2 regions of the Micromonospora sp. NPDC047074 genome follow, and region 2 is predicted to be linked to the other one. Evidence: predicted binding sites of a transcription regulator. Region 2 holds the regulator's gene; the other holds the start of a gene.
What was found. Region 2 encodes HrcA, which represses chaperone genes, less so after heat shock. Its sites were predicted from a motif close to GGTTNGCACNCTCNNNNNGAGNGTGCNAACC; they were not measured.
Positions count from the first base shown of each region.

Region 1 (14,446 bases), on a different contig from region 2:
CCCCGCCACGGCCAGGCGGGCCGGTCCAGGTAGAGCATGCCGGCCAAGCTACCCCCGTTCGGGGGCCGGTTGGTGATCGCACGGGGCCGACCGTAGCCTCGGCGACATGGCCGGACCTCTCCTCGACGACCTGCGCGCGGCGCTCGGCGACGACGCCGTGCTCACCGACCCGGACCTGCTGCGGGCGCACGAGCGCGACGAGGCCGACCTCTGTGCGGCCGGCACGCCCCTGGTGGTGGTCCGTCCACGCAGCACCGAGCAGGTGGCCGCCGTGCTGCGGGCGGCCACGCGGTACGGCGTACCGGTGGTGCCGCAGGGGGCGCGCACCGGGCTGGCGGGCGCGGCGAACGCGGTCGACGGCGCGGTGGTGCTGAGCACCGTGGCGATGGACGCGGTGTTGGAGATCGATCCGGTGAGCCGGATCGCCGTGGTGCAGCCGGGTGTGGTCAACGCGGTGTTGTCGGCCGCCGTCGCCGAGCGGGGGCTGTGGTATCCGCCGGATCCGGGTTCCTGGGAGTCGTCGACGATCGGCGGGAACGTCGCCACGAACGCGGGTGGCATGTGCTGCGTGAAGTACGGCGTGACCACCGAGTACGTGTTGGGGCTGGAGGTGGTGCTGGCCTCGGGTGAGGTGCTGCGCACGGGCCGGCGTACCGCGAAGGGGGTGGCCGGGTACGACCTGACCCGGCTCTTCGTGGGGTCCGAGGGCACCCTCGGGGTGATCACCGAGGTGACGGTGGCGCTGCGGCCCGCCCCGGCGGAGTCGCTGACCATGGTGGCGGTCTTCCCGTCCACCGCCGCCGCCGGGACGGCCGTCGCCGGGATCGCCGCCCGGGGGCTCACGCCCAGCCTGCTGGAGCTGCTGGACCAGACGCACCTGCGGGCGATCGAGGCGTACCGGCCGATGGGTCTGCGGACGGACGCGCGGGCGCTGCTGCTGGCCGCCGCCGACACCGGCTCGCGGGCGGCCGACGACCTCGCCGCGCTGTCGGCGGTGTGCGAGGCGGCCGGTGCCGACGAGGTCTACGCGGCCACCGACGCGGTGGAGGCGGCGGCCCTGCTGCAGGCCCGCCGCCTCGCCCACCCGGCGATGGAGAAGTTCGCCGCCGAGACCTACCCGGGCGGCAACGGCGGGCTGGTCATCGACGACGTGGCGGTGCCCCGGGCCGCGCTGGCGGCGCTGCTCGACGGGGTCGAGCGGATCGCGGCGGAGTGCGACATACCGATCGGCGTGGTGGGTCACGCCGGGGACGGCAACATGCACCCGAACATCGTGGTGGACCGGGCCGACCCGGCCAGCCTCGAACGCGGCCGGCGGGCGTTCGACGAGATCATGCGCCTCGGCCTCGACCTGGGCGGCACCTGCACCGGCGAGCACGGCGTGGGCCTGCTCAAACGCGACTGGCTGGCCCGCGAGATCGGCCCGGTGGGCGTACGCGTGCACCAGGCGATCAAGGCCGCGCTGGACCCGGCCGGCCTGCTCAACCCCGGCAAGGTCCTCTGAGAGCAGCGAGCCCTCTGGATCCTGGCCCCTGACCCCCACGACGGCAGTAAATCTTGGTAGGAAACGGCCCTCCAAGGGGCCACTTCGTACCAAGATCTACATCGCGGGCGGGGTCGAACTCGCAGAGCAGCACCGAGGCGTCGTCGGCCGCCTCGTGCCGGCGCAGCCGGTCCGGGTGCTCACGCTCCGCGACGCGTACCCGGTCGATCAGCGCGCCGGGCCCCTCGGCGGTGGCGACCTCCAGCAGCTCCGCCCGGTCGAGGAGCCCGAACTGCTCCGTCAGCACCGACACACCGCCGCCCGGCGATCAGTGCGACGAGGACGGCAGTTCGGCGGGATCGTCGCCCACGCCACGGTCCGCCGCGAACCCCCGGACGTCGGGCGCGCCGAGCCGGGCGGCGTCGGCGGTGGCGTCGTCGGGCATCAGCTGGGACTGGCGTTCCGCCTCGACCCGGGCCCGGTAGTGCTCCACCTCGCGGGCCCGGGTGGCCTCGTCCCAGCCGAGCACCGCGCCCATCAGCTCGGCCGCGTGCTCCGCCGACTCCAGGCCCCGGTGGGCCGTCTCGAAGGAGATCCGGGTCCGCCGGGTGAGCACGTCCTCCAGGTGCAGCGCCCCCTCGGAGCGGGCCGCGTACGTCACCTCGGCGGCCAGGTACTCCGGGGCACCGGCAAGCGGGGAGGCGAGCAGCGGGTCAGCGTCGACAAGCGCGAGCAGGTCGAGGGTGAGGGTGCCGTAGCGCTCCAGCAGGTGCTCGACCACCCCGACCGGCACCCCGTGCCGGCGGGCCAGATCCGCCCGGTCCCGCCACATCGCCGGGTAGCCGTCGGCGCCGAGCAGCGGCAGGTCGGCGGTCCGTGAGGGGCGTACGGCACCGAGCCGGTGGGCGGCCCGGTCGACCACGTCGGAGGCCATCACCCGGTACGTCGTGTACTTACCGCCGGCGACCAGCAGCAGGCCGAGCATCGGCTCGAAGACGGCGTGCTCGCGGGACAGCTTGGAGGTGGAGTCCGCCTCGCCGGCCAGCAGCGGTCGCAGGCCGGCGTAGACGCCCTCGATGTCGGCCGTCGTCAGCGGCCGGTCCAGCACCGTGTTGACCTGGTCCAGCAGGTAGGCGATGTCGCGGGCGGAGGCGGCCGGGTGGGACCTGTCCAGCCGCCAGTCGGTGTCGGTGGTGCCGATGATCCAGTGCCCGCCCCACGGGATGACGAAGAGCACACTGGTGGCCGTACGCAGGATCAGCCCGGCCTCGCCGGTGATCGCCGAGCGGGGCACCACCAGGTGGACCCCCTTGGAGGCCCGGACCCGGATGCCGGGGCGCAGCCCGACGTCGTTCAGCATCCGCGACATGTCGTCGCTCCACACTCCGGTGGCGGCGATCACCGTGCGGGCGCGTACCTCGAACTCGGCGTCGGGGGAGCCGGGGGGCGCCTCCAGGTCGCGGACCCGGACGCCGGTGACCTCGCGGGCCTGCCGGATCAGCCCGACGGCCCGGGCGCTGTTCACCACCGTCGCGCCGAGGCTGGCGGCCGTGCGGGCCAGGGTCACCACCAGCCGGGCGTCGTCGACCTGCCCGTCGTAGTAGCGGATCGCGCCGGCCACCGCGTCGGCCCGCAGGCTGGGGAAGACGCGGCGGGCGCCCTCGCGGGTCAGGTGCCGGTGCAGCGGCATGCCGCGCCCACCGCCGAAGATCCCGGCGAAGGCGTCGTAGGCCGCCACGCCGGCGCCGTAGTAGGACCGGCGGAACGCCCGGGCGGGCAGGCCACGGGCACCCTTCCCCTCGGGCAGCGGGACCAGGATGGGGACCGGGCGGACCAGGTGCGGGGCGAGCCGGGTGGCGAGCAGCCCACGCTCGGTGAGCGCCTCGTGCACCAGGTGGAACTCCAACTGCTCCAGGTAGCGCAGGCCGCCGTGGATGAGCTTGCTGGAGCGGCTGGAGGTGCCGGCGGCGTAGTCCCGCGCCTCCACCAGCGCCACCTTCAACCCCCGCGAGGCCGCGTCCAGAGCGGCCCCGGCACCGGTCACTCCACCGCCGATGACCAGCACGTCGAAGCGTTCGGCGCGCAGGCGGCGCAGGTCGGTTGCCCGTCGCTCGGGGGAGAGCTGACCGGCTGCGGTTCGGGACACGTTGGGGTCACGCACCCGTCCACGGTAACCGTCGCCGCCACCGCGCGGCAGGGACCGTCCGCGCCGTACTGTCTGGGGAATGGAGGTCGGCCCCCCGTTCCCCGCCTATCCGCCCGCACCGCGTCCCCCGGCCCCGCCGAGGCGGTCGAGCCCGTGGGCGGTGGTGGCGGCGGTGCTGACCGGCTGCTGGGCCGTCGGGTTCGTCGTCGTCGGTCAGCTGGGCGGGTGGCTGGCCGACCAGGTCCTGCTCGCCTCCGGGCTGGACCGGGCGGTCTGGCTGTGGCCGGCGGTGGCCCTGGCGACCGTGCTGCTGGTCGGCCCGCCCGCGCTGCTGCTCGCCCTGCTGCCCCGCTCGGTGGCGGTGCGCGCCACCGGCCGGGCCTGGCTGGCGGCGGTGCTCGTGCTCGGCGCGCTGACGCTGCTGCGGGCCCTGCCGCCGGTGCACCACGAGGCGTACCTCGCCGCGCTGGCCGGCACGGCCGCCCTGGCCGCGCTGCTGCTGCGCGCGCTGCCCCGCCGCCGCGCGGGCGGGGCGTCCCGGGTGCCGGCACCGGCCGCCACGCTGTTCGGGGCGGCCGGCGGGCTGGCGCTGCTGCTGCCCTGGGTCTGGCTGGGGGCGCTCGGCGGGCTGCTGGAGACGGTGCTCGCCGGGGTCGCGGCGGCCGCGTTGGGCGCGCTGGCCGGGGTGCTGCTGGGCGACGCCTTCTGGTCGCCGTTCGCCGTCGGCGAGCCGCCCCGGCCGGCCCGGCTGGTGCTGGTCGGCGGGCTGGTCGCCGGGGTCGCCCTGCTCCTGCTCGCCGCCGGGGTCGGGCAGTCCGGGGCCCAGCTTCCCCTGCTGCTGACCCTGCCGCCGGCCGGCTTCGCGCTGGCGGCCCTGCACGCGGCGGCCCGCCGCCCGGCCGGGGATCGTCCCGCGGTCCGCTGGCTGGTCGGGCTCGGCGTGCTCGGTCCGCTGGCCTTCGCCGACCCCGAGGAGATCACGCTCGTCCTGGCCGGCACCCGCGACGTGCCGTTCTGGGTGGCGGTCGCCGCCGGTGCCGGGCTCGCCGTCGCGGCCGTCCTCGCCGTGGCGTACGGCGTGCTGCTGGCCCGGGGCCGGCGGCCGAGCCGGCGGGTGGCCGGGGTGACCGCCGCCGCGCTGCTGGTCGCGGTCGGCGTGGTCGCCGTCGGCGTGGGACAGCCGGGCCTGCACGGCGAGCGGTTGTTCGTGGTGCTGCGGGAGCAGGCCGATCTCGGCGGCATCCCGGCGACGACCGGACGGGCCGGCCGGGACGCCCGGGCCGGCGAGGTCTACCGGCGGCTGGTCGACACCGCCGACCGCACCCAGGCCGAGCTGCGCCGGGACCTGCGCCGGTTGCGGCTGGACCACACCCCCTACTACCTGGTGAACGCGGTCGAGGTGGACGGCGGGCCCGCCGTCCGGGCCTGGCTGTCGCGCCGGCCCGAGGTGGCCCGGGTGCTGGTCAGCCAGCGGGTACGGCCGCTGCCCGCGCCGGCCGGCCAGGCTCGCGGCACCGCGCCCGCGCCGACCGGCCCCGAGTGGAACATCCGGATGCTCGGTGCGGACCGGGTCTGGTCCCAGCTCGGGGTGGACGGCTCGGGGATCGTGGTCGGCAGCTCGGACTCCGGGGTGGACGGCGGGCACCCGGCGCTGGCCGGCGGCTTCCGGGGCGGCGACGACTCCTGGTACGACCCGTGGGACGGCACCCGTCGGCCGACCGACCAGGGCGGGCACGGCACCCACACGATGGGCAGCGCGGTGGGCCGGGGCGGCATCGGGGTGGCCCCCGGCGCCGGGTGGGTCGGCTGCGTCAACCTCGACCGCAACCTCGGCAACCCCGGGTACTACCTGGACTGTCTCCAGTTCATGCTGGCGCCCTTCCCGCCGGGCGGGGACCCGTTCACCGACGGGCGACCGGCCCGCGCCCCGGAGATCCTCACCAACTCGTGGGGCTGCCCCGCGATCGAGGGCTGCGACCCGGGGACGTTCCTGCCGGCCACCGCCGCCCTCGACGCCGCCGGCATCCTGGTGGTCGCGGCGGCCGGCAACACCGGTCCGTACTGCGGCTCGATCGACGACCCACCGGCCCCGTACGCGGACGTGTTGACCGTCGGCGCGGTGGACAAGCAGCGCCGGGTGACCGACTTCTCGTCGCGGGGTCCGGTGCCGGGGGCGGCCAAGCCGGACGTGGTCGCGCCGGGCGACGAGGTGCTGTCGGCGATGCCCGGGGGCGGGTACGCCACCCTGGGCGGCACCTCGATGGCGACGCCGCAGGTGGCCGGCGTGGTGGCGCTGATGTGGTCGGCCAACCCGGCGCTGGTCGGCGACCTGCCCCGCACCCGGCAGATCCTGCGGGACACGGCGGCCCCGGCCGAGCCGTCGTACGCATCCCGGACGGACACCTGCGGCGGCGACCGGAACATCACCGGCACCGGTCTGGTCGACGCGTACGCGGCGGTGCGGGCGGCCCGGGGGTGAGCAGGGTCTTGCCCTGCCCCGGACCTCGTGCTCTAGGGTCGGCGACCATGAAGACGGAGATCACCGAGCTGACCGCCGACCAGGTGCCCGCCGTGGCGGAACTGTGCCGCCGGGCCCTGGACGTGCCCGAGGACGCGGCCGAGGCGTCGGACGTGGTGGACGCGGTGTGGTCCCGGGCGGCCGTCGACCGGCCGGTCGTCGCGCTGGGCGCGTACCGGGGGGCGGAGCTGGTCGGCGCGCTGGTCTGCTCCGTCTCCGCCCGGTACGCCCAGCACGGCCACGTGGACCTGGTCGCGGTGGATCCCGCCCACCGGCGGCAGGGCGTGGCACGGGCGCTGCTGGCCTCCGCCGAGCGGGCCCTCGCCGGCCTGGGCGCGGCCGAGGTGCGGCTCGTCGGCAATCCCCCGCACTACGCCTGGCCCGGCATCGACGTGCGCTACACCCCGGCCGTGTGCACCGCGCTGGCGCTCGGCTACGAACAGCACGGGACGGCCTGGAACATGACCGCCGACCTGTCGTACGACGGTTCGCCCGCGCTCCGTTCGACGGAGGCCGCCCAGGAGCGGCTGGCCGGGCAGGGCGTGTCGGTCCGCCGCGCCGGGCCGGGGGACCTGCCGGCGCTTACGGAGTTCGCCCGCGCCAACTTCGGCGGGTCCTGGGACGCCGAGCTGGCCGGCTCGGTGGGCCGGGAGGGGGCGGGCTGCCACCTGGCCGAACGCGACGGCGAGCTGCTCGGCTTCGCCGCGTACGGGTCGTCCCGGCCGAGCTGGTTCGGCCCGATGGGCACCGCCCCGGCGGCCGAGGGCGCGGGGATCGGCGGGGTGCTGCTGCGCCGGTGCCTGCGCGACCAGCGGGCGGCGGGCGTGACGGCGGCGCAGATCGGCTGGGTGGGGCCGGTCCCCTTCTACTCGGGCAGCGCGGGCGCCCGGATCGAGCGCGTCTTCTTCCTCTACCGCAAAACACTCGCGGACTGACAACAGGGCGAACGGGACATCGCGCCATTCGCCCGTATCGGTGATCGTCGCGCCCTACCGTTTCGGTAGAGGGAGGCAGCCATGACCACGGACGACGAACGCCCCGGCCCGTTGCCGTTCGACCGGCTCGACTACGGCGACGCCGAGCAGCAGGCCGAGATGACCGGCGCCGAGGACCCGGCCGACGAGCCGGTGACACTTGTCGACGAGCCGGTGCAGGTCCCGCAGCCGTACGACAGGGCGCACAAGAGGCGCAACCAGCGGCCACTACCGACGTGACAGCGAGAGGGGCGGGCCGCTGACGCGGCCCGCCCCTCTCGGCGTTGGAGCTGGACTCAGAAGTCCATGTCCCCGCCACCCGGACCAGCCGGGGCGGCCGGGGTCTTCTCCGGCTTGTCCGCCACGACGGCCTCGGTGGTGAGGAAGAGCGCCGCGATCGACGAGGCGTTCTGCAGCGCCGACCGGGTCACCTTGGCCGGGTCGATGATGCCCGCGGCCAGCAGGTCGACGTACTCGCCGTTGGCGGCGTTGAGGCCGTGGCCCGGCTCGATGTTGCGGACGTGCTCGACGACCACGCCACCCTCGAGACCGGCGTTGACGGCGATCTGCCGCAGCGGGGCGTCCAGCGCGATCTTGACGATCTGCGCGCCGGTCGCCTCGTCGCCGACCAGGTCCAGCTTGTCGAAGGCGGTCTTGCCGGCCTGCACCAGCGCGACGCCACCACCCGGGACGATGCCCTCCTCGACGGCGGCCTTCGCGTTGCGGACGGCGTCCTCGATGCGGTGCTTGCGCTCCTTCAGCTCGACCTCGGTGGCCGCGCCGACCTTGATCACCGCGACGCCGCCGGCCAGCTTGGCCAGCCGCTCCTGCAGCTTCTCGCGGTCGTAGTCGGAGTCGCTCTTGTCGATCTCGGCCCGGATCTGGTTGACCCGGCCCTGGATCTGGTCGGCGTCGCCGGCACCGTCGACGATGGTGGTCTCGTCCTTGGTCACCACGACCTTGCGGGCGCGGCCCAGCATGTCGAGGCCGACGGCGTCCAGCTTGAGGCCGACCTCCTCGCTGATGACCTGGCCACCGGTGAGGATGGCGATGTCGGTCAGCATGGCCTTGCGGCGGTCACCGAAGCCCGGCGCCTTGACGGCGACCGACTTGAAGGTGCCCCGGACCTTGTTGACGACCAGGGTGGCGAGGGCCTCGCCCTCCAGGTCCTCGGCGATGATCAGCAGCGGCTTGCCCGACTGCATGACCTTCTCCAGGATCGGGAGCAGGTCCTTGACCGACGAGATCTTGCTGTTCGCGATCAGGAGGTAGGGGTCGTCGAAGACGGCCTCCATGCGCTCCGGGTCGGTCATGAAGTAGGCCGAGATGTAGCCCTTGTCGAAGCGCATACCCTCGGTGAGCTCCAGCTCCAGCCCGAAGGTGTTGCTCTCCTCGACGGTGATGACGCCTTCCTTGCCCACCTTGTCCATCGCCTCGGCGATGATCTCGCCGACGGTGCTGTCACCGGCGGAGATGGAGGCAGTGGAGGCGATCTGCTCCTTGGTCTCGACGTCCTTGGCGAGCTTGGACAGCTCCTCCGAGACGCTGGCCACGGCGGCCTCGATGCCCCGCTTCAGGGCCATCGGGTTGGCGCCGGCGGCCACGTTGCGCAGGCCCTCGCGGACCAGGGCCTGGGCCAGGACGGTCGCCGTCGTCGTGCCGTCACCGGCGACGTCGTCGGTCTTCTTGGCGACCTCCTTGACCAGCTCAGCGCCGATCTTCTCGTACGGGTCCTCGAGCTCGATCTCCTTGGCGATGCTCACACCATCGTTGGTGATGGTGGGGGCACCCCACTTCTTCTCGAGCACGACGTTGCGGCCCTTGGGGCCGAGGGTCACCTTCACGGCGTCGGCGAGCTGGTTCATGCCCCGCTCGAGGCCGCGGCGCGCCTCTTCGTCGAACGCGATCATCTTGGCCATACGGCGTTGTCCTCCTGGACACTCACGGGCCACCCGAGTGTGTGTCCCGGATGGGCCGCCTGGTGTACGCACCTTGGGGACGTCGCCACCTGGCGACGACGACGTCTCCTCGGCCGGGCCGGATAGCCCGCGACGACCGGCCATGTGCCGCAACCGCGTCTGGACGCCGCTGCGACCGTGGCCCTACCGCCCCGACCATTGGCACTCACGGTATGCGAGTGCCAATGACTTGTTTAGCACTCTCCCCTGCCGAGTGCAAGCACGCCCGCCCCGCTCAGCCGAGTTCCCCCGCCAGCCGCGCGCTGTTCACGGGCCCCTCGTGCGCACGCTGCTCGGCGTACGTGACGACCAGGCCGACGAGCTGGGCGAGGTGGGTCGGCAGGGCCAGCACCCCGCCCACCAGCGTCACCACGAGCACGCCCACCGCGGTGCCCGGCGACTCCAGCGGGGTGGTGCCGAACGGCAGCGTGCCGATGCCCTCCACCAGGCCGGCCGCCCCGCCGCCGACGATCACCGCCGCCGCCACCAGCGCCACGCGGCCGAGCATCAGGCCGAGCCGGTCGTGGAACATCCGGTACGAGCGGCCGATCGGGTGCTGCCGCTCGAAGAGGTAGACGGGGCCGGCCATGCTCAGCGCGAAGGCGAAGTAGATGCCGGGGATGAAGCAGAAGCAGATGCCGAGCCCGATGATCAGGCTCATCACCAGGGTCCAGCCCCAGAGGCCCAGCGCCCGGCGTAGGCCGTAGGACAGGGCCGCGCCCACGCTCACCGGCTCGCCGGCCGCCTGCCGGGCGATCACCCAACTGCCGGCCGCCCAGCCCAGGCTCTGCACCAGGCCGAACACGACGGCGCTGCCGAGCACCACGGCCAGCATGACGCCCAGGTCGGCCACGAAGGTGTCGGGCAGCGCGGCGGGGTCGTCGACCATCGACTCCTCCCACCTTGCCGACGGGTCGACGACCAGCGTGAGCGCCGACACCACCACGGCCGGCAGCACCTGGGTGAGCAGCAGGATGGGCAGCAGCACCCGCCAGCCCCGGCGTACCGCGCCGACGCACCGGTCGAACCAGCCGCTCACGCCGGCACCCGGCGGGGTGACGAGCGGGTCGGCCGGGTCGAGACCGTGCCCCGGCGGGTACCACGCCTGGCCCGGGTAGGCGACCGGGGCGCCCGGATACCACGGCTGGCCGCCGTACGGACCGGAGCCGACCGGGAGGCCGCCGGTGGGCGGGAACGCCCAGCCCTGCGGCTGCTGCGCCCCGGCGTGCTCGCCGGCACCGGGGACGGCAGGATCACCGGCACCCGGACCGGCGGACCCTTCGGCGCCCGGAACCACGGGATCGCCGGCGGGCCCGGCGGGCGGGATGGCCGGCACCCCGGCGGGCTGGTCCGCGGGTGCCCCGGTGGGCGGGGACGTGGCCGCGCCCGGGTGCGGCACGGCCGGATCGCCGGGTGGCGTCGCGGAGGGGCCCGAGTCTCCCGGGGACGGCGCGGCCTGGGGCGGCTGGTCGGACATGAACCCTCCTCAGCGATGGCTGGAACGGTTCAGATCCTCCCCTGTCGACGCAAGCCCGCCCCGAGGGGTGTCGGGCACCGGCTGACGGCGGCCGGGCCCGGCAGGTCGTCCCGCCCGGCACCGTACGACCGTCGTCGGCGAGGCCCGGGTGCCGGGAGTGGGTCGGTCGACTCAGGCGATGACGCGCACGCGCTCGGCCTGTGGTCCCTTCTGGCCCTGGGCGATCTCGAACTCGACCCGCTGGCCGTCGTCCAGCGCCTTGTAGCCGTCCATCTCGATGGCGGAGAAGTGAACGAAGACGTCCTGCCCGCCGTCGACGGCGATGAAGCCGTAGCCCTTTTCGGCGTTGAACCACTTCACGGTGCCCTGTGCCACGGTGCACTTCCTCACTCTGCGCGGCGTTCCACGACCCGGCGGCCGGGCAGACCCGGACACCCCCAGGGACCACCGGTTCTGCGATCGGCGAGGGTCGCTGAAACGGTGACCGAAATCGCACGCTACACGAAGCGTGACGACGGCGCACGACCACAAATCGGGCATATTCCGAGCGATCCGCATCGGCGTCCATCGCTGTGGTAGGTATGCGTGATGACGAGCACGTCCGGCGGGTCGGCGCCGGCGCGGCGGTGGGCGGAGATCCGGCGGGTCCGGCCACGGGACGCGGCCCGGACGCGGGCCCTGCGGCTGGAGATGCTCGCCGACGCGCCGCTGGCCTTCCTGGAGACCCTCGCCGACGCGGCGGCCCGACCGCACGCCGACTACGCGGCCCGGATCGCGTCCGTCTCCACCGGCGCGGGCACCGCGCAGTTCGTCGCGGACCCGGGCGGCCGGCTGGTCGGGCACGCCGGGGGCACGGCGACCGCGGGCGAGCCCGGGCTCACCGTGGTGTACGCCGTCTACGTCACCCCGTCCTGGCGGGGCACCGGGCTCCTCGGCGAACTCGTCGACGCGGTGGCGGCCTGGTCCCGGGGCTGCGGACGCCCGGAGCTGATGCTGGAGGTCGTGGTCGGCAACGACCGGGCCTACCGCGCGTACCAGCGGCTGGGCTTCGTGGACACCGGGGTACGCGTTCCGCACCCGACCGTCCCGACGCTCACCGAGCTCCAGATGCGTCGGGCGGCCTGACGACCGGTGCGGCCGCCCGGATCGGCCCGCGCGGGGCCGACCCGGGACGACCGGAGCGGGTCACACGTGGCGGCGTGACTGCACGATCCGGAACCGGTTGGCCACGTAGGCGCCGTCGGTGAGGGCGGAGTTGGCCGCCGCGTTGGCGCCGCTGCCGTGGAAGTCGGAGAAGGCCGCCGACTGGTTCACGAAGACCCCGCCGGTCAGGTTGCAGGACAGGTGCACCCCGACCTCGATCGCCGCCGCCTCGGCCGCGTCGAGGACCGCCCCGTCGGTGGAGTAGACCGCCGCCGTGAGCGCGCCCTTCTCGCCGACCGTGGACCGCAGGATCTCCAGGCTGTGCGCGGTGGAGTCGGTCGCGATGGCGAACGAGATCGGCCCGAACCACTCCCGCGAGTAGGTCGCGGTGTCGTCGGCCGCCAGCCTGACGACCGTCGGGGTGCGGACCACCGCGCCGGGGAAGGCCGGGTGTTCGACCGTACGCGACGCCAGCACCGCCTCGCCGACCTTGGTGACCTCGTCGAGGCGCTCCAGCACCCCGTCGTTGACGATCGCGCCGGTCAGCTCCACCCCGCGCGCCGGGTCAGCGGTGATCTTGCCGACCGCCGCGGCGATCCCGCCGGCCACCTCGTCGAAGCTCTTGTGCCCCTGGTCGGTCTCGATGCCCCCGGCGGGGATGAGGATGTTCTGCGAGGTGGTGCACATCTGGCCGCTGTAGAGGGTCAGCGTGAAGCCGAGGTTGCGGCACATCCCGGCGAAGTCGTCGGTGGAGTCGATCACCACCGTGTTCAGCCCGGCCTTCTCGGTGTAGACCGCCGCCTGCCGGGCGTTGGCCTCCAGCCAGTCGCCGTACTCCGTGGAGCCGGTGAAGTCGACGATCTTCACGGCCGGGTGCAGGGCCAGCGTCGAGGCGAGCTTCTCGCCGGGCGCCTCGGGAGCGAGCAGCACCAGGTTCGGGTCGAAGCCGGCCTCGGCGAGCACCTCCCGGGCGTACTTCACGGTGATCGCCAGCGGGAGCACCGCGCGTGGGTGCGGCTTGACGACCACCGGGTTGCCGGTGACCAGCGAGGCGAACAGCCCCGGGTACGAGTTCCAGGTCGGGAAGGTGTTGCAGCCGATCACCAGCGCCACGCCACGGGGCACCACGTGGAAGGTCTTGCTCATCCGCAGCGGGTCGCCCTTGCCGGCCGCCTTCTCCCAGCCCGCCGTGCCGGGGTGCCGGGTCATCTCCGCGTACGCGTAGGCGACCGCCTCCAGCGCCCGGTCCAGCGCGTGGGCGCCACCGGCCTGGAACGCCATCACGAACGCCTGGCCACTGGTGAACTGCACCGCGTTGGCCAGCTCGAAGACGTGCTTGTGCAGCCGGTCGAGGATCTCCAGGCACACCCCCGCCCGGGCCTGCGGGCCGGCGTCGCGCCAGCCGGGCAGTGCGGCGGAGGCGGCGGCGACCAGCTCGTCAGCCCCGGCGTGCGGGTAGCGGACGCCCAGCTCGACGCCGTACGGGCTCGTCTCGGTGGCGACCCGGTCACCGGCTCCCGGCTGGTCGAGGGGGAAGTCACCGCCGAGGTACGCCTCGTAGGCGGCCTTGCCGTCGGCGGCGGCGGTCTCGCCGTAGACCCGCGGGCTGGGTGACTCGGGATAGGCGGACCAGTACCCGCGCTCCGTGATCGCGGTCAGCGCCCGGTTGAGGGTGTCGGCGTGCCTGTCGTACAGGGGGTGCGGGGTCTCCGTCATGCCCGCCATCATGCAACAGGAAGCCCCAGGATCAGTAGGGCCGTGTCACAACTCAGATCCTCAGCTGCCAGTCCGTCCAGGCGTCGACGGGGCGGAACCCGAGCTGCTCGTTGATCGTGATCATGTGGCTGTTCTCCGCCGCGTTGAAGGTGTCGATCGCGCGTACCGCGGGCTCGTGGGCGAGCAGGTGGCGCAGGTTCTCGATCTTGGCGAGCAGGCCGAGCCGGTGCCCCCGGTGATCGGGGTCGACGATGGTGATCTGCTGGAACGCGTGCCAGTCGGCGGAGGCGCCCACGTCGAGCAGCGTCCACGCGACCAGCCGGCCGGACGCCTCGTGGCGGACCGCCGTGTGGTAGCGCCGCCGCCCCCGCGCGTCCAGCGCCCGCTCGGTGCCCCGGAGCCGCTCGGCGTCGACCCGCTCCGGCTCCCACTCCACGTCGCCCAGCGGCGCGTCGGCCATCAGCCGCCCGTCGAGGTAGGCGACGTCGGCGACGTACGCCTCCGGGGTGTGTCCCTGCCAGCGGACGGTGCGGTACCCGGCGGCGCGGGACCGGGCCCCGGCCAGCGACGCGGCCAGGCCGTCGTGGTCGAGCCCGGCGGTGTCGAGCCGGCTGCGGACCTCGGCCAGCGCCGGCTGCGCACCGGTCGACGCCGCGAAGGCCGCCGCGGCCCCGGAGCGGGCCGGACCGCCGGGCAGCGTCGCGACCGCCATCCCCAGCATCCGCTTGCGGCCCCGCTCCCGCAGCAGGCGTACGGCATGCTCGTGCAGCGCGCGGCCGACGCCCCGACGCCGGTACGCCGGGTGCACGACGAGGTCGACCGTGGCGTTCTCCGTGTTGTCGAGCTGCGGCAGGTCCAGCAGCACGTAGCCGGCCGGCACACCGTCGAGCCGGGCCAGCGCCCAGAGCGGGCCGGCACCCGGCTGCGGCTGCCGGATCAACGCCTCGAAGCGCCGCCGGCAGAAGGGCGGGAAGTCCGGCAGGTCGACCTCGGTGGCCAGCACACCGATCCGGTACGCCTCGTCGATCGCG
Region 1 is NZ_JBEYVB010000006.1:263,065-277,510, forward strand. Features, by position in the region: gene ABZ809_RS12685 (DUF4031 domain-containing protein) at 1-38, opposite strand, end outside; gene ABZ809_RS12690 (FAD-linked oxidase C-terminal domain-containing protein) at 107-1,504, shown strand; gene ABZ809_RS12695 (hypothetical protein) at 1,482-1,790, opposite strand; gene ABZ809_RS12700 (glycerol-3-phosphate dehydrogenase/oxidase) at 1,812-3,629, opposite strand; gene ABZ809_RS12705 (S8 family serine peptidase) at 3,709-6,108, shown strand; gene ABZ809_RS12710 (GNAT family N-acetyltransferase) at 6,156-7,082, shown strand; gene ABZ809_RS12715 (hypothetical protein) at 7,164-7,361, shown strand; gene groL (chaperonin GroEL) at 7,418-9,040, opposite strand; gene ABZ809_RS12725 (hypothetical protein) at 9,315-10,556, opposite strand; gene ABZ809_RS12730 (cold-shock protein) at 10,728-10,931, opposite strand; gene ABZ809_RS12735 (GNAT family N-acetyltransferase) at 11,145-11,681, shown strand; gene paaN (phenylacetic acid degradation protein PaaN) at 11,742-13,415, opposite strand; gene ABZ809_RS12745 (GNAT family N-acetyltransferase) at 13,468-14,446, opposite strand, start outside.
Region 1: a site for HrcA is predicted at 9,237-9,267, ahead of groL (chaperonin GroEL). Genes of this name have one in related genera too.

Region 2 (14,446 bases):
ACGAACGCGGCAGCGGCTCCGGAGATCCGGCGGGTCACCCGGGTCGTCGACTCGTCCGGCGTGCCGGCGACCACGGGCAGCCAGGCACGGCGGGCCTGCTTGGCCGCCTCCCGGGCGGTCGCCGCCCACTTCTCCCGCGCCCGTACGCCCCGGTCGCCGCGCCACTGGGTCACCGACCGGGCGGCCGCCCAGGGCACGATCTCGTCCACGCCGACCTCGGTCATCGCCTGCACGGCCAGCTCACCCCGGTCGCCCTTGGCGATGCCCTGCACCACCACCAGGCGCGGCACGGGCGCGTCGACGTACCCCCGGGAGGTGATCTCGAGGTCGAGGGTGCCGCGGCCGACGGCGGTGACCACGGCGGTGGCCGTGCCGCCCCGCCCGTCGGCGAGCAGCAGGCGCTCCCCGACCCGCAGCCGTTGCACGGTCGCGGCGTGGTGCCCCTCGGGGCCGTCGAGGACCAGCCGGTCGTCGGTGGGCAGCGGATCGACCAGGAACAGCGGCGCGGACACGACGATCAGGCTAGCCGCCCCGCCCGGCGCCGGGGCGGCCAGGCGCACACCGAGCCGGGCCGACGGGCCGCCGCGCCTGCGGCGACCCGGGCCGGACCGTCAGGCGTGGCCGTTGAAGGCGTCGCGCATCCGGGAGAAGAAGCCGCCCTGCTTGCTCAGCTCGGCGACCTCCTCGCCCCGGGTCTTGGCGAAGTCGCGCAGCATCCGCTCCTGGTCGGCGTCGAGCTTGGTGGGCGTGCGCACGTCGAGGTGGACGTAGAGGTCGCCCCGGCCGGTGCCGCGCAGGTGCGGCACGCCCCGGGCACGCAGCCGCAGCGTGCTGCCCGGCTGGGTGCCGGCCTTGACGTCGACCGTCTCCTCGCTGTCCAGCGTCTTGATGGTCAGTCGGGTGCCGAGCGCCGCCGCGGTCATCGGCACCGTGACCCGGCAGTGCAGGTCGTCGCCCTTGCGGGAGTAGACGTCGTGCGGCCGCTCGTGGATCTCCACGTAGAGGTCGCCGGCCGTGCCGCCGCCCGGACCGACCTCGCCCTGCTGGGCGAGCCGGATGCGCATGCCGTCCTCGACGCCGGCCGGGATCTTGACGGTCAGCGACCGCCGCGTCCGGACCCGGCCGTCGCCCGCGCAGGTCGGGCAGGGCTGCGGAATGGTGGTGCCGTGCCCCTGGCAGACCGTGCACGGACGGGCGGAGACGACCTGGCCGAGGAAGGTGCGTTGCACGGACTGCACCTCGCCCCGGCCGGCGCACGCCTCACAGGTGGCCAGGTGGGTGCCGGCCGCCGTGCCGGCGCCCGAGCAGGTCGTGCAGAGCACGGCGGTGTCGACGGTGATCGGCGCCTCGACGCCGAACGCGGTCTCGTGCAGGTCCAGTTCCAGCCGCAGGATCGCGTCGGCGCCGGGCCGGGTCCGTGGCCGTGGCCCCCGCGAACCGCCGGCCGCTCCGCCGAAGAACGCGTCCATGATGTCCTGGAAGCCGACGAACGGCCCGGCACCGCCGGGACCGCCCGGGCCCGCGCCCCCGCCGCCGGGGGCGAGCGGGTCGCCGCCCAGGTCGACGATCTGCCGTTTCCGGTCGTCCGACAGGACCTCGTACGCGGCGTTGATGTCCTTGAACTTCTCCTGGGCCTCCGGATCCGGATTCACATCCGGGTGGAACTGCCGCGCCAGCTTGCGGTAGGCGCGCTTGATCTCGTCGTCGGAGGCTTCCCGGCTCACCCCGAGAATGCCGTAGTAGTCCCTGGCCACTGCGTTCCGTGTCCTCATGTTCGTCTCGCGTTGCACCGGTCGCCGGCCGGAACCGGCCGTCGGCCCTGACTGGTCAGTTCTGGGCCAGCAGCTCGCCCACGTAGCGTGCCACGGCCCTCACCGTGGCGATGGTGCCGGGGTAGTCCATCCGGGTCGGCCCGAGCACCCCGAGGCCGCCCACGCTGGTCGAGCCCGGCCCGTAGCCGGTACTGACCACGGAGGCGGCCCGCAGGTTGTCGATCTCGTTCTCGTCGCCGATCAGTACCCGCGTCGTGCTCGGCTCCGCCTCGCCGATGAGCTTGAGCATCACGACCTCCTCCTCCAGCGCCTCCAGGATGGGGCGCAGCGAGCCCTGGAAGTCGAGCAGGCCCCCTCGGGTGAGGTTGGCGGTGCCGGCCAGCGCGATCCGCTCCTCGTGCCGCTCGATCAGCGTCTCGAGCAGCACCGTGGAGAGGGTGGTCATGGCCGGCCGCAGGTGCGGCACCGACTCCTCGACCAGCGCCTGCACCAGCGGCGGGGTCTCCGACAGGCGGGTGCCGACCAGCTTCTCGTTGACCAGCCGCCGCAGGTCCATGACGTCCTCGGCGGGGATCGGCGCGGGCAGCTCGACCAGCCGCTGCTCGACCCGGCCGGTGTCGGCGATCATGACCAGCATCAGCCGGGTGGTCGAGATCGGCACCAGCTCCAGGTGACGCACCGAGGAGCGGGCCAGGCTCGGGTACTGCACCACGGCGACCTGCCGGGTGAGCTGGGCCAGCAGCCGGACGGTGCGGTGCACCACGTCGTCCAGGTCGACCGCGCCGAACATGAAGCGCTCGATCGCCCGGCGCTCGGCCGGACTGAGCGGCTTGACCCGGGACAGCCGGTCCACGAAGAGCCGGTAGCCCCGATCGGTGGGCACCCGGCCGGCACTGGTGTGCGGCTGGCGGATGTAGCCCTCCTCCTCCAGCACGGCCATGTCGTTGCGGACGGTCGCCGGGGACACCCCGAGCTGGTGCCGCTCGACCAGCGCCTTGCTGCCGATGGGCTCCTGCGTGGCGACGTAGTCTTCGACGATCGCGCGGAGCACGGCGAGCTTGCGGTCGTCGAGACCCATCCGCCCCACCTCCTGTCGCACGTCGGCCCCGCCACCCGGTGGACCGGGCGGCTGCTGGCACTCGACTGTAGCGAGTGCCAGTCTACGTCGGCAGACCCACCGACGCGATGATCAACCTCGGGCGATCGGGCCGACCTCCCGCACCCGGGGCCCGGTCCGGCGCCGGCCCGCACCGGCCATTCGGACATCACGGCCGGTGTCACGCTGGTGCCGCCTTGCCGGCTGCCCCTACCGTGACCTCATGACTGAACCACCTCGCCCTCCCGGAGCGGGGGACCCCGGCGCCCAGCCGGACCCGGCCGCCCCGCCGGGGTTTCCCGGCTCTTCCGGCACCAACGAACCCACCGCACCACTGTCCGGGCCGCCGGGCCCGGGCGGCTATCCCCCGCCCGGTGGCTATCCACCACCCACCGGTGACCAACCGCCGTCGGGCGGCTACCCTCCGCCGGGCGACTATCCCCCGCCGGGTGACTATGCCCCGCCTGGAGGCTACCCACCGCAGGGAGGCTATCCGCCGCCCGGCGCCTACCCGCCGCCCGGCGACTACCCGCCCGGCGGGTTCCCCCCGCCGGGGGCCGGCTACCCGGCCGGTGGTGGCTACGGCCCGCCCACCGGCGGCTACGCCAGCGCCGAGGACAAGAACTGGGCGCTGATCGCCCACTTCGGCGGCGCGGCCGGCGTGATCCTCGGTGGCGGGCTGCTGGGCTGGCTGGCACCGCTCATCGCGATGATGACCCGCGGGCAGCAGTCGCCGACCGTCCGCGCGCACGCCGTCGCGGCGCTGAACTTCCAGATCACCTGGACGATCATCGGCGTGCTGAGCTGGGTGCTCACGCTGATCACCTGCGGCATCCTGTTCTTCGTCCCGATGCTCGTCTGGCTGGTGCCGCTGATCTTCGGGATCGTCGGCGGGGTCAAGGCCAACGAGGGCGTGCTCTACCGCTACCCGATGGTGTACAGCTTCGCCAAGTGACCCGGGGGGCCGGCCGCTCCCCCGGCTGGCCCCCGGCCACGGCCGCCCGGCTCAGGGCAGCAGGTCGCGGACGACCGCGTCGGCGAGCAGCCGCCCCCGCAGGGTCAGCACGGCCCGGCCGGCCGCGTACTCGCCGGCGGCCAGCAGCCCGTCGGCGAGCGCCCGCTCGGCACCGTGGCGGCCGGCGGCGTCGAGGGCGTCCAGCGGCAACCCGGAGGCGAGGCGCAGCCGGAGCATGACGTCCTCCATGTGCGCCTCGCCAGCGGTGAGCACCTCGCGGGCCAGGCCGGGCGACTCGCCGCCGGCCAGGCGTTTCGCGTACGTCGTGGGGTGCTTGACGTTCCACCAGCGCACGCCGCCGACGTGGCTGTGCGCCCCCGGGCCGAGGCCCCACCAGTCGGCGCCCGTCCAGTAGAGCAGGTTGTGCCGGCACCGGGCCGCCTCGCCGCGGGCCCAGTTCGACACCTCGTACCAGGAGAGCCCGGCCGCGTCGAGGGCGGCCTCCGCGGCGAGGTAACGGTCCGCGGCGACGTCGTCGGAGGGGTACGGCAACTCGCCGCGCCGCATCCGGGTGGCCAGCCGGGTGCCGTCCTCCACGATCAGGGCGTACGCGCTGACGTGGTCCACCCCGGCGGCGACGACCTGGTCGAGGGAGGCGGCGAAGTCCGCCTCCGTCTCCCCCGGCGTGCCGTAGATGAGGTCGAGGTTGACGTGGTCGAACCCGGCGTCGCGCGCCTCCCGGGCGGCGGCGACGGCCCGGCCGGCGCTGTGGGTCCGGTCCAGGATCGCCAGCACCCCCGGCGCGGCGGACTGCATGCCCAGCGAGATCCGGGTGTAGCCGGCGGCCCGCAGCGCCTTCAGCGACTCCGGCGTGACCGACTCGGGGTTGGCCTCGGTGGTCACCTCGGCGTCGGGCGCGAGCCCCCAGGTGCGGTCGATGCCGTCGAGGATCCGGGCCAGGTCGTCGGCGGGGAGCAGGGTCGGGGTGCCGCCGCCGACGAAGACCGTGTCGACCCGGGGCGGCGGGGCGTCGCCCAGCACCCGGCGGGCGAGCGCCAGCTCGGCCAGCACGGTGTCGGCGTACTCCTCGCGGCTGGCCCCGCCGCCCAACTCGGCGGCGGTGTACGTGTTGAAGTCGCAGTAGCCGCAGCGGCTGGCGCAGAACGGCACGTGCACGTACACGCCGAAGCCGCGCGCGCCGACGGCACGGGTGGCGGTGGCGGGCAGCGAGCCGTCGGCGGGGACGGTTTCGCCTTCTGGAAGGACGCCGGGCATGGCCACTAGTGTGCCCGGCATGACCTCTCCCGACGTGCTCGTGCGGGCCGCCACGGCCCGTGGGGTGACCACGCTCACCCTGGACAGCCCGCACAACCGCAACGCGCTCTCCACGCCGCTGATGACCCAGCTGCTGGCCGGGCTCGCCGAGGCGGTCGCCGACGACGCCGTACGCGTGATCGTGCTGGACCACACCGGCCCGGTCTTCTGCTCCGGCGCGGACCTGAAGGAGACCGCCGCGGCGTACGCCAGCGGCACGGTGCCGGCCGGGATGCTCGGCGACGTGCTCGCGGCGGTCTGGGAGTGCCCGAAGCCGGTGCTGGCGAAGGTGGCCGGGCCGGCCCGGGCCGGCGGCCTGGGCCTCATCGCGGCGGCCGACCTGGCGGTGTGCGCCCGGGAGGCGACGTTCGCCTTCACCGAGGTGCGGATCGGCGTGGTCCCGGCGGTGATCTCCGCGACCGTGCTGCCCCGCCTGCACGCCCGCGCGGCGGCCGAGCTCTACCTGACCGGCGACACCTTCGACGGTCAGCGGGCGGCCGAGATCGGCCTGGTCACCGCCGCCGTGCCGGCGGACGGGCTGGAGGCGGCGGTTGCACGGTACTGCGACGCTCTGGTGCGGGGGGCACCGGGCGCGCTGGCCGGGGCGAAGCAGTTGCTGCGCCGGCCGCCCGCCACGGACCTGCGGGCGGAGATCGCCGAGCTGGCCGCCCTCTCGACCGGGTACTTCCTGTCCGAGGAGGGACGCGAGGGCGTCCTGGCGTTCCGGGAGAAGCGGCCGGCGCGCTGGGTGCCGGCCGACGGTGACGTTCCAGCGGGCATCGACGGGTAACGGATGCCGGCGGGCGGGTGAGGCGGCGCGGGAAACGGGAAGGTCCGCACTCCGCCCGGCGGTCGGGGAGAAACGGGCGGACGGCCCGGGAGGTGCCACGGGGGACGTACGCTTGGCGGACTGTCGATCAGGGGGTGTGGGTGCGAACTCGGGCAGTCGTGGCGGGTGGCGTCGTGGTCGTCCTGGTCGCCGTGGTCGGCGTCTGGATCGTCCTTCGGCAGGTGGGTGGAAATCTGCGCCTTCCCCTGGCCAGCCGGACGTGCACGGTGCAGGCGGACGGCCGGGTGGCACTGGACGCCGACCAGATGGCCAACGCGGCGACGATCGCGGCGATCGGCATCCAGCGGAAGATGCCCGAGCGGGCGGTCGTGGTGGCGCTGGCCACCGCGTACCAGGAGTCCGGCCTGCGCAATCTCGTTGGTGGCGACCGCGACTCCGTCGGGTTGTTCCAGCAGCGCCCGAGCCAGGGCTGGGGCACTCCGGAGCAGATCCGCGATCCCCGGTACGCGGCCAAGCGGTTCTATGCCGCGCTGAAGAAGGTGCGCGGCTGGGAGGGGATGCGGGTCACCGACGCGGCGCAGAAGGTGCAGCGCTCGGCCTTCCCGGAGGCGTACGAGAAGTGGGCGGACGAGTCCGAGGTGCTGACCCGGGCCCTGGTCGGGCACGCCACCGGCGCGGTCGCCTGCACGGTGGGCCGCGACCCGGTGCTGCGTGGCGTGGCGGCGACCAGCGCGCTGCACCGTGGGCTGTCGCTGGACTGGGGACTGGCCACCACGGCCGAGGCTGCGGGTCTGACGGGCCTGACGGTCCCCGCCGCCGACGAGCGCCGGGGCTGGCGGTACGCGCACTGGCTGGTCTCGCACGCACACGACAACGGCGTGAAGCGGGTGCGGTTCGGCGACCTGGAGTGGACGGCCCGGGACGGCACCTGGAACCGGACCAGCGACACGCCCGCCACCGGGCGGGTGGTCGCGGAGGTCTTCGCCGAGGGGTAGGGACCCCGATCTCTTTACCGGCAGTGACCGCACAAACCGTCATTTCCGAGAATATGCCCCATTTACCCCCAGCATCCTGACGGAAAGTTGTCGGATCGCTCCCCACGGTCGGGACACGAGCGCGCAACGCACCGGGCAGTGCCCCGTCCCGGAACCAGCGCGTTACGATCGGCGGCCTGTGCCAGACAATGGTTTCGCCACATGGGGAGGGGTACGTCGAGGTGTTCGACTACGGCGACCGGACCGGTTACGAACCGATCAGTGACACCGACCGCAAGGAATTCCACGAGCAGGGCTTCCTCCTGCTGCGCAACGTCCTGACCGAGGACCACCGGGCGGCGCTGGAGGCGGCGGTGGACCGCGTCTACGCCGAGGAGCAGGCCAAGGGCACCACCACCAAGGACGGCACCCTGCACCTGCTGGGCTTCCTGGAGCGCGACGAGCTCTTCGGCGACCTGCTGACCCACCCGATCGCCTTCCCGTACATGTGGGGCCTGGCCGGCTGGAACATCTACACCCACCACAACCACCTGGACGTCACCCCGCCGGCGGCGGAGCCGGAGAAGCCGTACTGGGGGTGGCACCAGGACGGGTACCGGCAGAACTCCGACCCGGAGACGATGGACCCGAACCTGCCCCGGCCGATGTTCTCGCTCAAGGTGGCCTACGTGCTCTCCGACCTGTCGGAGAACGGCCGGGGCGCCACGAAGGTGATCCCGGGCAGCCACCTGTGGAACTCGCTGCCCCGCCCGGCGGACACCTCCGTGCACAACCCGGACCCGGAGGGCACGGTGGAGATCACCGCCAACCCGGGTGACGCGTTCATCTTCGACCGCCGCCAGTGGCACTCCCGGTCGACCAACCTGTCGACCATCACCCGCAAGATGCTCTTTGTGGGCTACACCTACCGGTGGATCCGCCCCCTGGACGAGCTGCACATCGACAAGGACGGCGAGTGGTGGGGCAACCGCACGCCGGTGCAGCGCCAGCTCTGCGGTGAGGGCACCCACACCGCCAACTACTGGGGCATCAACTGGGACGGCTACATCGACGACGAGATCCCGCTGCGCAAGGAGCTCAAGCAGCGCGGGCTGCTCGACCGCAGCGTCCCCTGGCTGCGCTGAGTCGATCAGGCGGCAGCCCGGCCGCGCCGTACCGATCGGCGGCCTTCCGGCCGCGCTGACTCGGTCGGCCGCACCACGACGGTGACGCCGAACGGGCCCCTCCCCTACGGGCGGGGCCCGTTTCCGTTCCCGGGGCGATCCTCGCGACTGCCGCCCGGCGGTCAGCCGGCGTGGGTCAGCTCCGGCCGGTGAGCCGGCGGTGTGCCTTCTCCCGGACGGAATCAGGCAGTTCCGGCGCGTCGAGCAGCCGGGGCAGCAGCTCCGGCTCCAGACTCAGGGCGCGGAACACCTCGCCGATCGTCACGCCGTGCGCCGGCCGGTCCACCACCTCGACCGGGTCCCCCGCGCCGACCTCGCCCTCGCGCAGCACCCGCAGGTACGCCCCGGGCGCCGCCCGCGCCGTGAACCGCTTGATCAGGTCGGGTACGCCCCAGAAGCCGGCGAAGGTGGTGCACGGGGTCCGCGCCTTGGTGACCTGGAGCAGCGCCGACCCGACCGCCCACTGCTCGCCGATCACGGCACCCGTCACGTCCACCGCGTACGTGGTCAGGTTCTCGCCGAAGCCGCCCGGGCGGATGCTCCGGCCGAGCTCAGCCGCCCACCACGCGGCGTCCTCCTCGGCGTACGCGTAGACCGCCTGGTCCGGCCCGCCGTGGTGGGCGCGCTCACCGATGAAGTCGCCGGCCACCCCGTCGGCGCGGAGCAGCACCGGGCCGTCGACCGGCCGCTTGTCGATGCCACTGCGACCGCTCGCGTCGCCCGCCCATGCCGCCTCGGTCACGACGCCGAGGTTCACCGATGCCAGCCTGCCCGTCATGGCGGTCAGCCTAGCCCGCCCCACGGGCACCCCCGCCAGGTGTAAGGAAGGGCCCCTTGCTAACGCATAGCGTTAGCAAGGGGCCCTTCCTTACACCTCGTCCCGGCGTGGGCCTCAGCCCTTGACGGCTCCGGCCACCAGCCCGGAGACCATCCGCCGCTGCACCAGCAGGAAGAAGATGATCACCGGCAGGGTGAACAACGTGGAGGCGGCCATCACCGGACCCCAGGCGGTGTCGTCCCGGCCGAAGAAGAACGTCATCGCGACCGGCAGCGTGTAGCTCTCCTGGTCGTTGATGAAGGTCAACGCGAAGATCAGCTCGTTCCAGGCGGTGATGAACGAGAAGATGCTCGTCGCCACCAGGCCGGGCGCCACCAGCGGGAAGAGGACCTTCCGGAAGATCTGCGCCCGGCTGGCCCCGTCGATGGCGGCGGCCTCCTCCAACTCCTTGGGCACCGCGGCGACGAAGCCGCGCAGCATCCAGACCGCGAACGGCAGCGAGAAGCCGAGGTAGGTGAGGATCAGGCTGGGCAGGGTGTTGTAGAGCCCGAGCCGCTGGATCATCAGGAACAGCGGGATGACCAGCGCCTCCAGCGGGATCATCTGCACGATCAGCAGCATGATCAGGAAACTGGTCCGCAGCTTGAACCGGAACCGGGCCACCGCCGTGGCGGCCAGCAGCGCGACCAGGCCGCTGAGCAGCACGGTGGAGACGGCGACCAGCACGCTGTTGAGGAAGAAGTCGCCGAAGGTCACGCCCGGGATCAGGTTGCCGGTGAGGATCTGCCGGTAGTGCTCCAGGGTCGGTTCGCTCGGCACCGGCCGGGGCGTGGTCGAGAAGATCTCGGAACTCGGCTTCAGCGAGGTGGAGATCATCCAGTAGACCGGGAACGCGGCGAAGAGCGCCACCAGCAGGCCCGCGCCGTTGAGGGCGATCCGCTTCACGCTCGCACCGCCTCCGCGTCGCGTCACGCGTCCTCCTCCTGCTTGAGCACCATGCGGACGTAGACGCCGGTCACCACCAGCAGGATCAGGGTGAGGATCACCGCGATCGCGGCGCCGAGGCCGTACTTCGGCGGGGGTGAGAAGGCCTCCGCGTACGAGTAGATGGAGAGCATGAACGTCGGCCGGTCCTGCGTGCCGCCCGCCAGCACGAACTGCTGGGTGAAGACCTTGAAGTCCCAGATGGTGGAGAGCACGATCAGGATCCCGAAGACCGGCCGCAGCAGCGGGAAGGTGATCTTCCAGAACACCTTCCACGGCCCGGCCCCGTCGACCCGGGCCGCCTCGTGCAGCTCACTCGGCACGCTCTTCAACCCGGCCAGCACGCTGACCGCGATGAACGGGAACGAGTGCCAGACCACCACCAGGGTCAGGATCGAGAAGAACAGCAGGGGCGAGTTGAACCAGCCGTAGCCGGTCCAGTCGCTGCGCCCGAAGAGGCTCTGCGAGAGCCCGTCGGGCAACGCGTTGAACAGCCAGGTGACCAGGCCGCTGGTGTCGTCGAAAATCCACTTCCAGACGATCGTGCCGGTCAGCGCCGGGGTGGCCCAGGCGAGCATCACGCAGCTCGCCACGAAGGCGGCCATCCGCTTGCCGAGCCGGTTGAGCAGCAGCCCGACCAGGGTGCCCAGGATCATCGTGAGCACGACGTTGGCCACGGCGAACAGGACGGTGTTGCGCAGCACCGTCAGGAAGAAGGGGTCACCGAGGATCTCGGCGTAGTTGCCCAGCCCCACCCACGGCCACTCGCGGTCGCCGCGCAGCTGTCGGACGTTGTTGAGCCGGTGGAAGGACATCACCACCACCTGGCCGAGCGGCCAGAGCAGCAGCACGCCGATGATCACCAGGCAGGGCAGGAGCAGCAGGTACGGCAGGCGGTCCACCCGGCGACGCCGCCGCGCGGGGGTCTCCCGCGCGGCGGCCGTCTCCGGCGCCTCGGTCAGCGTGGTCACTTGGAGTTGAGGATGCTTTCCATCTCCGTGGCCGCGTCGGCGGTAGCCTTCTCGACCGTCTTCTGACCCTTCATGACCGAGCTGTTCATCGCCTGGGTCACCGTCTTGGTGCGGCTGACCTCCACCCACTTGGGGGTGAGCGGCGTGAGCTTGGTGTTCTGCATCGTGGTGGCGAACGCCGCCATGATCTTGTCGCTGGCGTACTTGTCGCCACCGACCAGGTCCTTGTAGACCGGGAAGAAGCCGAGGCTGTCGGCGAAGGCCTGGTCGTTCTTCTTGCTCAGCAGCACGGTCAGGTAGTCCCAGGCGAGGCTCTGCCGCTCGCTGTCCTTCCAGATCGCGATGTCGGAGCCGCCGGCGAAGCCGGGCGCGGCCTTGCCGTCGGGACCGGGGATCGGGAACGTGCCCCAGACCTTCTCGATCTCCGGGTTGTCCTTCTTGATGGCGCCCTGCTGCCAGCTACCGCCGAAGGCCATCGCCGCCTTGCCGGTGGCGAACTGGGTGCGCGCGTCGATCTCGTTCCAGCCGGCGGCGGCCGGCGGGGCCACCTTGTGCACGGTCACCAGGTCGGTCCAGAACTTGACGGCCTTCTGCGCCTCGGGCGTGGTGTAGCCGGACTTCCAGGAGTCGCCCTGCTGGGTGGCGATCTCCGCCCCGGCGCCCCAGAGGAACGAGTAGAAGGGCAGCTCGGAGTTGCCGGGCAGGGCGATGCCGTACGTGTTCGGCTTCTTGGCCTGCACGGCCTTGGCGGCGGACACCAGCTCCTCCCAGTTCGTCGGCGGCTTCACGCCCGCCTCGGCGAACCAGTCGGTGCGGTAGTACATCGCCCGGACGCCGGCGTACCACGGCACGCCGTACTGCTTGCCGTCGAGCTGGGCGTTCTTCACCAGGTCGGGGAGGATGTCCTTGCCCTCGGCCCAGCCGTTCATCTTGTCGGTCACGTCGGCCAGGGCCTCCTGCGCCGCCCAGCCCTGGGTCTCGGTGTTGCCCAGCTCGGTGACGTCCGGTCCCTCACCGCCGGCGAGGGCGGCCTGGAACTTCTTCGGCGCCTCGAGCCAGGGGATGTACTGGACCACCACGTCGGTGTCCGGGTGCTTCTGCCGGAACTCGGTCTCGACGCTGTCGAGGAACTTCGTCTGGGCCTCGCTGCCCTCGCCCATCATCCAGACCGTGAGCTTGCTGTTGTCGGCAGCCTTCTCCTCGTCGGAGCCACCGCAACCGGCCAGGACCATCGCGGCCGAGGCCACGACGGCGGTGACCGGGGCCAGCCGCTTCCACCTGTTCACGCCATATCTCCCTCATGCCGCTTGGCACTAACCTTCTCCGCCGCACCTTAGTAGGAAAAATTCCTTTACGACAGTGGGCGCTTCGGCGAAAGACAGGCGACGGTACCGCAGCGGGTGGATCACGCGCGGCGCGGCGGCGGGCGAAACGGTCGTACCCAGACGAACGGGCGCCCGACCTGTCGGTCGGGCGCCCGTTCGGTTCGGTCTGTGCGCGGGTTACCGGTGGGTGACGCTGCGGCGGCCACCCACACCGGCGACCAGGGCCACGGCGATCGCCGCCAGCACCACCTGGACCAGCAGCTCGCCCCAGTCGACACCAGACGTCTCCGTGGCGATGCCCATCGCGCGGGCCAGCACGGTACCCAACAGCGCGGCACCGACGCCGATCAGCATGTGCAGCCACATCGGCATGTTCTGGCGGCCTGGCACGAGCAGGCGACCCAGAGCGCCGACGATGAGACCAACGATGAGCGCAGTGACGATGCCCCAAACGGTGAGCTCCACGTCGCCCTCCTTCTCAGAAGTTTTCAGATCCACGGTCTGTGGTGTTCCTGTCGTGACGGTTAGGTTCCCGACCGACCGAAAATCCAAACCGGATCGATTCCGAGAGGCGGGCGGCACACCGGCGGCGGGCCGCGAGATGATCACCATCGCGCGATCATCCGCGCAGGTGACGGCACGTCCGGGCGGCGGGCGGAGCCCTTCCCGGCGAGCCGAAAATTTCCTACGACGGAACGGCCGGCGCTCCGGCCCGGGTGGGACACCAGAGGGTCGCAGCCCGGGCCGGGGCGCCGGCCGTCGTACGTCGTCATCCGCCGGACCGGCGGCGCGTCACTTCTTGCCGGGGGCCTTGCCGTCGCCGGAGTCGGAGGAGAGCGCGGCGATGAAGGCCTCCTGGGGGACCTCGACCCGGCCCACCATCTTCATCCGCTTTTTGCCCTCCTTCTGCTTCTCCAGCAGCTTGCGCTTACGGCTGATGTCACCGCCGTAGCACTTGGCGAGCACGTCCTTGCGGATCGCCCGGATCGTCTCCCGGGCGATCACCCGGCTGCCGATCGCCGCCTGGATCGGCACCTCGAACTGCTGGCGCGGGATCAGGTTGCGCAGCTTCGCCGCGATCGTGACGCCGTAGTTGTACGCCTTGTCCTTGTGCACGATCGCGCTGAACGCGTCCACCGGCTCGCCGTGCAGCAGGATGTCGACCTTCACCAGGTCGGACGCCTGCTCGCCGGAGGGCTCGTAGTCCAGCGAGGCGTAGCCCTTGGTGCGGCTCTTCAACTGGTCGAAGAAGTCGTAGATGATCTCCGCGAGGGGCAGGGTGTAGCGCAGTTCCACCCGGTCGGCGGAGAGGTAGTCCATGCCGAGCAGGCTGCCCCGGCGGCCCTGGCAGAGCTCCATCACCGCGCCGACGTAGTCGTTCGGGGTGAGCACGGTGGCGCGCACGACCGGCTCGTGCACCTCGGCGATCTTGCCCGTGGGGTACTCGCTCGGGTTCGTCACGACGATCTCCTGACCGTCCTCGGTGATGGCCCGGTAGACCACGTTCGGCGCGGTGGAGATCAGGTCGAGGTTGTACTCGCGCTCCAGCCGCTCCCGGATGATCTCCAGGTGCAGCAGGCCGAGGAAGCCGCAGCGGAAGCCGAAGCCGAGCGCGCCCGACGTCTCCGGCTCGTAGTCGAGCGCGGCGTCGTTGAGCTTGAGCTTGTCCAGCGCCTCACGGAGGTTGGGATAGTCGGATCCGTCGATCGGGTAGAGGCCCGAGTAGACCATCGGCTTCGGGTCCTTGTAGCCGCCCAGGGCCTCCGTCGCCGGCCGGGAGTTGATGGTGACCGTGTCACCGACCCGGGACTGCCGGACGTCCTTCACGCCGGTGATCAGGTAGCCCACCTCGCCGACGCCGAGCGCGTCGGCCTTCACCATCTCCGGCGAGATGACACCGATCTCCAGCAGCTCGTGCACGGCCGCCGTGGACATCATCTTGATCCGGTCGCGGGCGCTGATCCGCCCGTCGATGACCCGGACGTAGGTGACCACACCCCGGTACACGTCGTAGACCGAGTCGAAGATCATGGCCCGGGCGGGCGCCTCGGCGTCGCCGACCGGGGGCTTGAACTGCCGGACGATCTCGTCGAGCAGGTACGGCACGCCCTCGCCGGTCTTGCCGGAGACCCTGATGCAGTCCTCCGGGTCGCCGCCGATGAGGTGCGCCAGTTCCTCGGCGTACTTCTCCGGCTGGGCGGCCGGAAGGTCGATCTTGTTGAGCACCGGGATGACGTGCAGGTCGTTCTCGAGCGCCAGGTAGAGGTTCGCCAGGGTCTGCGCCTCGATGCCCTGCGCGGCGT
Region 2 is NZ_JBEYVB010000038.1:18,803-33,248, reverse strand. Features, by position in the region: gene ABZ809_RS28695 (16S rRNA (uracil(1498)-N(3))-methyltransferase) at 1-512, opposite strand, end outside; gene dnaJ (molecular chaperone DnaJ) at 612-1,754, opposite strand; gene hrcA (heat-inducible transcriptional repressor HrcA) at 1,828-2,850, opposite strand; gene ABZ809_RS28680 (DUF4870 domain-containing protein) at 3,092-3,823, shown strand; gene hemW (radical SAM family heme chaperone HemW) at 3,875-5,098, opposite strand; gene ABZ809_RS28670 (enoyl-CoA hydratase-related protein) at 5,118-5,927, shown strand; gene ABZ809_RS28665 (hypothetical protein) at 6,062-6,922, shown strand; gene ABZ809_RS28660 (phytanoyl-CoA dioxygenase family protein) at 7,111-8,046, shown strand; gene ABZ809_RS28655 (MOSC domain-containing protein) at 8,222-8,863, opposite strand; gene ABZ809_RS28650 (carbohydrate ABC transporter permease) at 8,978-9,808, opposite strand; gene ABZ809_RS28645 (sugar ABC transporter permease) at 9,832-10,818, opposite strand; gene ABZ809_RS28640 (sugar ABC transporter substrate-binding protein) at 10,815-12,104, opposite strand; gene ABZ809_RS28635 (GlsB/YeaQ/YmgE family stress response membrane protein) at 12,321-12,608, opposite strand; gene lepA (translation elongation factor 4) at 12,936-14,446, opposite strand, start outside.